Linked DNA regions of Duganella dendranthematis. The protein of the gene in region 1 interacts with the protein of each later gene in a pairwise test. Links are inferred from orthologs where the notes say so. Each region holds a gene or a part of one and is shown on either strand. Other genes may lie near its edges.

The links.
Region 2: the proteins of serC (region 1) and selB interact in binary tests that used the Escherichia coli proteins (3 or more experiments, as listed by UniProt). The link is inferred for Duganella dendranthematis from one-to-one orthologs.

What each region holds. Positions count from the first base shown.
Region 1 is NZ_CP051684.1:4,149,984-4,153,221, forward strand. What follows is about bases 254-3,173. They hold serC (3-phosphoserine/phosphohydroxythreonine transaminase), read left to right. Parts: upstream 254-1,124; coding sequence 1,125-2,222; downstream 2,223-3,173. Other genes in these bases: gyrA (DNA gyrase subunit A), read left to right, coding at 254-968; pheA (prephenate dehydratase), read left to right, coding at 2,227-3,173. In the rest of the region: more of gyrA, read left to right, coding at 1-253; more of pheA, read left to right, coding at 3,174-3,238. UniProt on the Escherichia coli protein: Catalyzes the reversible conversion of 3-phosphohydroxypyruvate to phosphoserine and of 3-hydroxy-2-oxo-4-phosphonooxybutanoate to phosphohydroxythreonine. Is involved in both pyridoxine and serine biosynthesis.
Region 2 is NZ_CP051684.1:361,760-365,076, forward strand. Bases 132-3,130 are described here. They hold selB (selenocysteine-specific translation elongation factor), read left to right. Parts: upstream 132-681; coding sequence 682-2,580; downstream 2,581-3,130. Other genes in these bases: selA (L-seryl-tRNA(Sec) selenium transferase), read left to right, coding at 132-685; HH213_RS01755 (alpha/beta hydrolase), read right to left, coding at 2,683-3,130. Also shown: more of selA, read left to right, coding at 1-131; more of HH213_RS01755, read right to left, coding at 3,131-3,317. UniProt on the Escherichia coli protein: Translation factor necessary for the incorporation of selenocysteine into proteins. It probably replaces EF-Tu for the insertion of selenocysteine directed by the UGA codon. SelB binds GTP and GDP.

The DNA.
Region 1 (3,238 bases):
CCCTGTCGCACACCGGCTACATGAAGGCGCAGCCGATCTCCGAGTACCGTGCGCAGAAACGCGGCGGTCGCGGCAAGCAGGCCATGGCCACCAAGGACGAGGACTGGATCGACCAGCTGTTCATCGCCAACACGCACGATTACATCCTGTGCTTCTCCAACCGCGGCCGCCTGTACTGGCTGAAGGTGTGGGAAGTGCCGCAAGGCTCGCGCAACTCGCGTGGCAAGCCGATCGTCAACATGTTCCCATTGGCGGACAACGAGAAGATCACCGTGATTCTGCCGCTGTCGGGCGAGAACCGCACCTTCCCGGAAGACCACTACGTCTTCATGTCCACCAGCCTGGGCACCGTGAAGAAAACGCCGCTGAAAGACTTCAGCAATCCACGCAAGGCCGGCATCATCGCGGTCGACCTGGACGAGGGTGATTTCCTGATCGGCGCCGCGCTGACCGATGGCGAGCACGATGTGATGCTGTTCTCCGACGCCGGCAAGGCCGTACGCTTCGACGAGAACGACGTGCGTCCGATGGGCCGTAACGCCCGCGGCGTGCGTGGCATGAACCTCGACGAAGGCCAGCGCGTGATTGCGCTGCTGGTAGCCGAGAACGAGCAGCAGTCGGTGCTGACCGCCACCGAGAACGGCTTCGGCAAGCGTACCCCGATCACCGAGTACACCCGTCATGGCCGCGGCACCAAGGGCATGATCGCGATTCAGACCTCCGAACGGAATGGTCGCGTGGTGGCGGCAACGCTGGTGGAACCGACCGATGAGATCATGCTGATCACCACCGGCGGCGTCCTGATCCGCACCCGCGTATCGGAGATCCGCGAGATGGGCCGCGCGACCCAGGGTGTGACCCTGATCGCGGTGGAAGACGGCACCAAGCTGTCCGGCCTGCAGCGCGTGGTCGAGACGGACATCGACGAAGTCGAGCTGGAACCAGGCCCGGATTCAGCGACGGAGTAAAACTCACTCTGTGAGTAGCCAGCGGGGCCACGACTATTGCGCGACAATAGAACTGGCCCCGTTTTATTAATACCGTCATTCCCGCGCAGGCGGGAATCCATACGCAGCATGGGTCCCCGCCTGCGCGGGAACGACGGGCTGCAAAAGGAATGCAACGTGACTCACATCTATAACTTTTCCGCCGGCCCAGCCGTACTGCCGAAGGAAGTGCTGACGCAAGCAGCCGCCGAAATGCTGGACTGGCACGGCAGCGGCATGTCGGTGATGGAGATGAGCCACCGCGGACCGGAGTTTATGTCGATTTACAAGGCGGCCGAGCGCGATCTGCGCGAGCTGCTGGCAGTACCGGACAATTACAAGATCTTGTTCATGCAGGGCGGCGGACTGTCGCAGAACGCCCTGATCCCGTTGAACCTGCTGGGCCACAAGCCCGCCGGCGCAACCATCGATTTCATTCACACCGGTTCGTGGTCGGGCAAGTCCATCAAGGAAGCCGGCAAGTACGCCAACGTGAACATCGCCGCGTCGTCGATGACGTCGGTGCCGCCGCAGAGCAAGTGGCAGCTGACGCCCGGCGCGGCTTATCTGCATATGTGCACCAACGAGACCATCGACGGCGTCGAGTACGACTTTGACGGCGGCGTGCCGGATGCGGCCGACCCGCGCCTGGCCGGCGTGCCGCTGGTGGCCGACATGTCGTCGCATATTTTGTCGCGCGAGATCGACGTCGCCAAGTACGGTGTGATCTTCGCCGGCGCGCAGAAAAACATCGGCCCGGCCGGCGTCACCATCGTCATCATCCGCGATGACCTGCTGGGCCACGCGCTGCCGGCTTGTCCGTCGGCGTTCGACTTCAAGCTGGTGGCCGACAACGAATCGATGTACAACACGCCGCCGACCTATGGCATCTACATCGCCGGCCTGGTGTTCCAGTGGCTAAAAGCGCAGGGCGGCGTGGCCGAGATGGAGCGCCGCGCCAAGGCCAAGGCCGAGCTGCTGTACGCCGCGCTGGACGTCGACGATTTTTATCAGAATCGCGTGGCGCTGCCCAACCGTTCGCGCATGAACGTGCCTTTCTACCTGAAGGACGAGAGCCAGAACGAAGCATTCCTGGCCGGCGCCAAAGCGCGCGGGCTGCTGCAACTGAAGGGCCACAAGTCCGTCGGCGGTATGCGCGCATCGATCTACAACGCGATGCCTATCGAGGGCGTGCAAGCGCTCGTAGACTACTTGAACGAATTCGCTGGCCGATAATTCCATGAACGATAAACTCAAACCCTTGCGCGAACGGATCGATTCGATCGACGCCCAAATCCTCGACCTGCTGAACCAGCGCGCCAAAGTCGCGCAGGAAGTGGGCCATGTCAAAGCCGAAACCGGCGCGCCGGTGTTCCGTCCAGAGCGCGAAGCCCAGGTGCTGCGCGGCGTGGCCGACCGCAATCCCGGCCCGATGGGCAACGCCGAACTGCAAACCATCTGGCGCGAAATCATGTCCGCCTGCCGTTCGCTGGAAAAGCGCGTCACCGTGGCCTTCCTCGGCCCGGCCGGCACCTACAGCGAACAGGCGGTGTACGAACAATTCGGCACCGCCGTCGATGTGCTGCCGTGCGCCTCGATTGACGAAGTGTTCCGCGCCACCGAAGCCGGCACCGCCGAATTCGGCGTGGTGCCGGTCGAGAATTCGACCGAAGGCGCGATCGGCCGCACGCTCGACCTGCTGCTGCATACGCCGCTGACCATCAGCGGCGAAGTGTCGATCGCCGTGCGTCACAGCCTGCTGACCGGCAGCGGCAATATGGACGGCGTGACCGCCATCTGCGCCCACGCGCAGGCGCTGGCGCAGTGCCAGATCTGGTTGAACAATAACTACCCGGACCTCGAACGCATCGCCGTTTCCTCCAACGCCGAAGCGGCACGCATGGCGCGCGACGACCACAAGCTGGCGGCGATTGCCGGCGAACGCGCCGGCGTGCGTTACAGCCTGGGCACCGTCAAGGCCAACATCCAGGACGACCCGCACAACCGCACGCGCTTTGCGGTGATTGGTTCGCTGCAGGCCGGCCCGTCGGGTGAGGACCGCACCTCGCTGGCGCTGGCCGCGCCGCACAAGGCGGGTTCGATTTACCGCCTGCTTGGATCGCTGGCGCAGCACGGCGTGTCGATGACGCGCTTTGAATCGCGTCCGGCGCGCACCGGCACCTGGGAATACTATTTCTACGTCGACGTGCAAGGCCATGTGCAGGATCCTGCGGTGGCCGGCGCGCTGGCCG
Region 2 (3,317 bases), 3.8 Mb from region 1 along the record:
ACTGGCGCCGCTGTCGAAGAAGCACAATATCCCGCTGGCGGTGGACCTGGGCAGCGGCACGCTGGTCGATCTTGAACAGTATGGCCTGCCGCACGAAACCACTGTGCGCGAGACCATCGAAGGCGGCGCCGACCTGGTGACCTTCAGCGGCGACAAGCTGCTGGGCGGGCCGCAGTGCGGCATCATCGTCGGCCGCAAGGACCTGATCGCGCAGATCAAAAAGAATCCACTGAAGCGCGCGCTGCGCGTCGGCAAACTGACGCTGGCCGCGCTGGAACCGGTGCTGGCCCTGTACCGCGCGCCGGACCTGCTGCCGGAGCGCTTGACCACCCTCAAGCTGCTGACCCGCCCCGCCGCCGACATGCGCGCGCAGGCGCAAGCCATCCTGCCACAGTTGCAGGCCGCGCTGGGCGCCGGCTATGAAGTGACCGACGCAGCGATGTTCAGCCAGATCGGCAGCGGCGCGCTGCCGGTCGACCAGTTGCCGAGCCACGGCCTGGTGGTGCGGCCGGCCGCTGCGGGCCGCGTCAGCAACGCGCTGGGCGTGCTGGAACAGCGCCTGCGCGCGCTGCCGCTGCCGGTGATCGGCCGCGTGGCGCAGGACGCACTGTGGCTCGACCTGCGCTGCCTGCAGGACTATCAGCAGCAGCGCTTCATCGAACAACTGGGGCTGCTCACAGCATGATCGTCGGCACCGCAGGACACATCGACCACGGCAAAACCACGCTGACGCGCGCCCTCACCGGCGTCGATACCGATCGCCTGAAGGAAGAGAAAGCGCGCGGCATTTCGATTGAACTCGGCTACGCCTACGCGCCACTGGAAGGCGGCGAGATCCTCGGCGTGATCGACGTGCCGGGCCACGAGAAATTCATTCGCACCATGGCGGCCGGCGTGACCGGCATCGACGCCGCGCTGCTGGTGATCGCCGCCGACGACGGCATCATGCCGCAGACGTTGGAGCATCTGGCCATCCTGCGGCTGCTGGGCGTCCGGCGCGGCGCCGTGGCGCTGACCAAGATCGACCGCGCCGACAGCCAGCGGCTGGAGCAGCTGGAAGCGGAAATCCACGCGCTGCTGGCGCCGACCGACTTCGCGGGCGCGCAGATCTTCCGCACCAATGCAACGCTGGAAGGCGATATCGGCGTCAAGGGGCTGTTGCGCCATCTGGCGCAGATGGCGGCGACGCTGCCGGCCAGTGACGAGCGGCGCTTGTTCCGGCTGGGCGTGGACCGGGTGTTCACGCTGGCGGGCCAAGGGACCATCGTCACCGGCACCGCGCTGGCGGGCAGCGTGCGCGTGGGCGACACGCTGCAGCTGGCGCCCGGCGGCCAGGAGGCGCGGGTGCGCAGCATCCATGCGCAGAACCGCTCGTCCGATATGGGCCGCTCCGGACAACGCCTGGCGCTGAATCTGGGCGGCGTAAGCAAGGACGAGATCGCGCGCGGCACCTGGGTAGTGGCGCCGGCGCTTGCCGCCTGCTCCGAGCGGATCGACGTGCAGCTGACGCTGACGGCGGACTGCGGCCAGACGCTCAAGCCATGGTCGCCGGTGCACGTGCATTTGGGTGCTGCCCATCACACCGCCAACGTGGTGCTGCTGGACGACGAGGTGCTGGCGCCCGGCCATAGCGGCCGCGTGCAACTGGTGCTGGACGCGCCGGTGCATGCGGTGCCGGGCGACCGCTTTGTGATCCGCAACGCGCAAGCCACCACCACCATCGGCGGCGGCATGGTGCTCGATCCCTTCGGGCCGGCGCGCAAGCGGCGCAGTGCAACGCGGCTGGCGTGGCTGGATGCGCTGGCCGATTACATCGCCACCGGCGACATCGCTGCGCTGCTGGCGCGCGGGCCGCTGGGAATACGGGTCTCGACGCTGGTGCGGCTGTCGCAACTGCCGGCCGAAGAAATCAGCGCGCCGCCGGGCACCCAAACCGTCAGCCTGCAAGGCGGCGACCAGCTGCTGATCGCCGCGGGCGAGGTGCAGGCGCTGCAAGCGCGCATCCTGGCGGCGCTGACCGAGTTCCACGCGCGCGCGCCGGATGATGCGGGGCCGGAGCTGTGGCGCTTGAAACGCATCGTCTCGCCGGAGATGGAAGACCGTTTGTGGAGCCGCCTGGTCGACACCCTGCTGGCCAGCGGTGCGATCAAGCAGCGCGGCCGCAGCCTGCACCTGCCCGGGCATAGCGTCGAGCTGAGTGCAGAGGAACAGGTTCTGGTAGCGCCGCTGATGGCGTCGCTGCTGGCAGGCGGCTTCGATCCGCCCTGGGTACGCGAGCTGATGCGCGAACACCATCTGCCGGAAGCCGAGGTGCGGCGCCTGCTGCTCAAGCTATCCAAAACGGGTGAATTGAGCCAGGTGGTGACGGATTTGTTCTATCATCCGCAGCGGCTGGACGAGCTGGCGCGGCTGGTGGCCACGCTGCCCGACGTGCAGGCGTCGTCGTTCCGCGATGCGACCGGCATTGGCCGCAAGCGGGCGATTCAGATCTTGGAGTTCTTCGACCGCGTCGGCTATACTCGCCGGATTGGCAACGTCCATCTGGTGCGACCGAACGCCGTGTGGTCGTACAGCAGCTGAACTATAGCAATCAAGTCAATATGGAAGGCACACTCATCCGGTGATGGGGCCGGGCTTCAAACCCGGTGGGGGGCGTCAGACGCTCCCTCGTAAGTTCGACTCCTACTGCCTTCCGCCATCCACCACCTCCAGCACCAACTCCAATGCCGCGTTGAAGTCGGCTGGCGTTTCGGCCAGCAGTGCCCATAGGCGGTTGTGCTCGGCGCCTGGAACGATGAACAGCTGGCGCGATTGGGCGCGCGTGGCGGCGGCCACCAGGCGCTCGGAAATTTCCAGCGGGATGGTGGCGTCGTGCTCGGCGTGGATCACCAGCAGCCGGCCCTCGAAGCGCGACAGAATCTCCCACGCATCGCTATCGGCCCAGCTACGTTCGCGCCGGATGACGGTCGAGAAATCAGGGCCGAACGGCACGTCATACGCCGACGGCGTGTAGACGCCCGGCACAATCAGTACCAGCGCATCGATCTTGTGCTGCTCGGTCAGCCGGATCGCATTGTAGGCGCCCATGCTGCTGCCAAACACCACCAGCGGCTCCGGCATTGCCTGTGCCGCCATCACTGCCTGCGCCTGCCGCGTGCGGCTGGCCACCGACGACTGCGCCAGCGTGCCGCCCGTCTCGCCATGGCCGATGGCGTCGAAACACACGCTGCCCAGGCCGCGCTGCTGCAAGGCGCCGCGCAGCAGGCGGTGACTGTGGCGCTGGCTGTTGCCGGCGCCGTGCAGGTAGAGGATGCGAT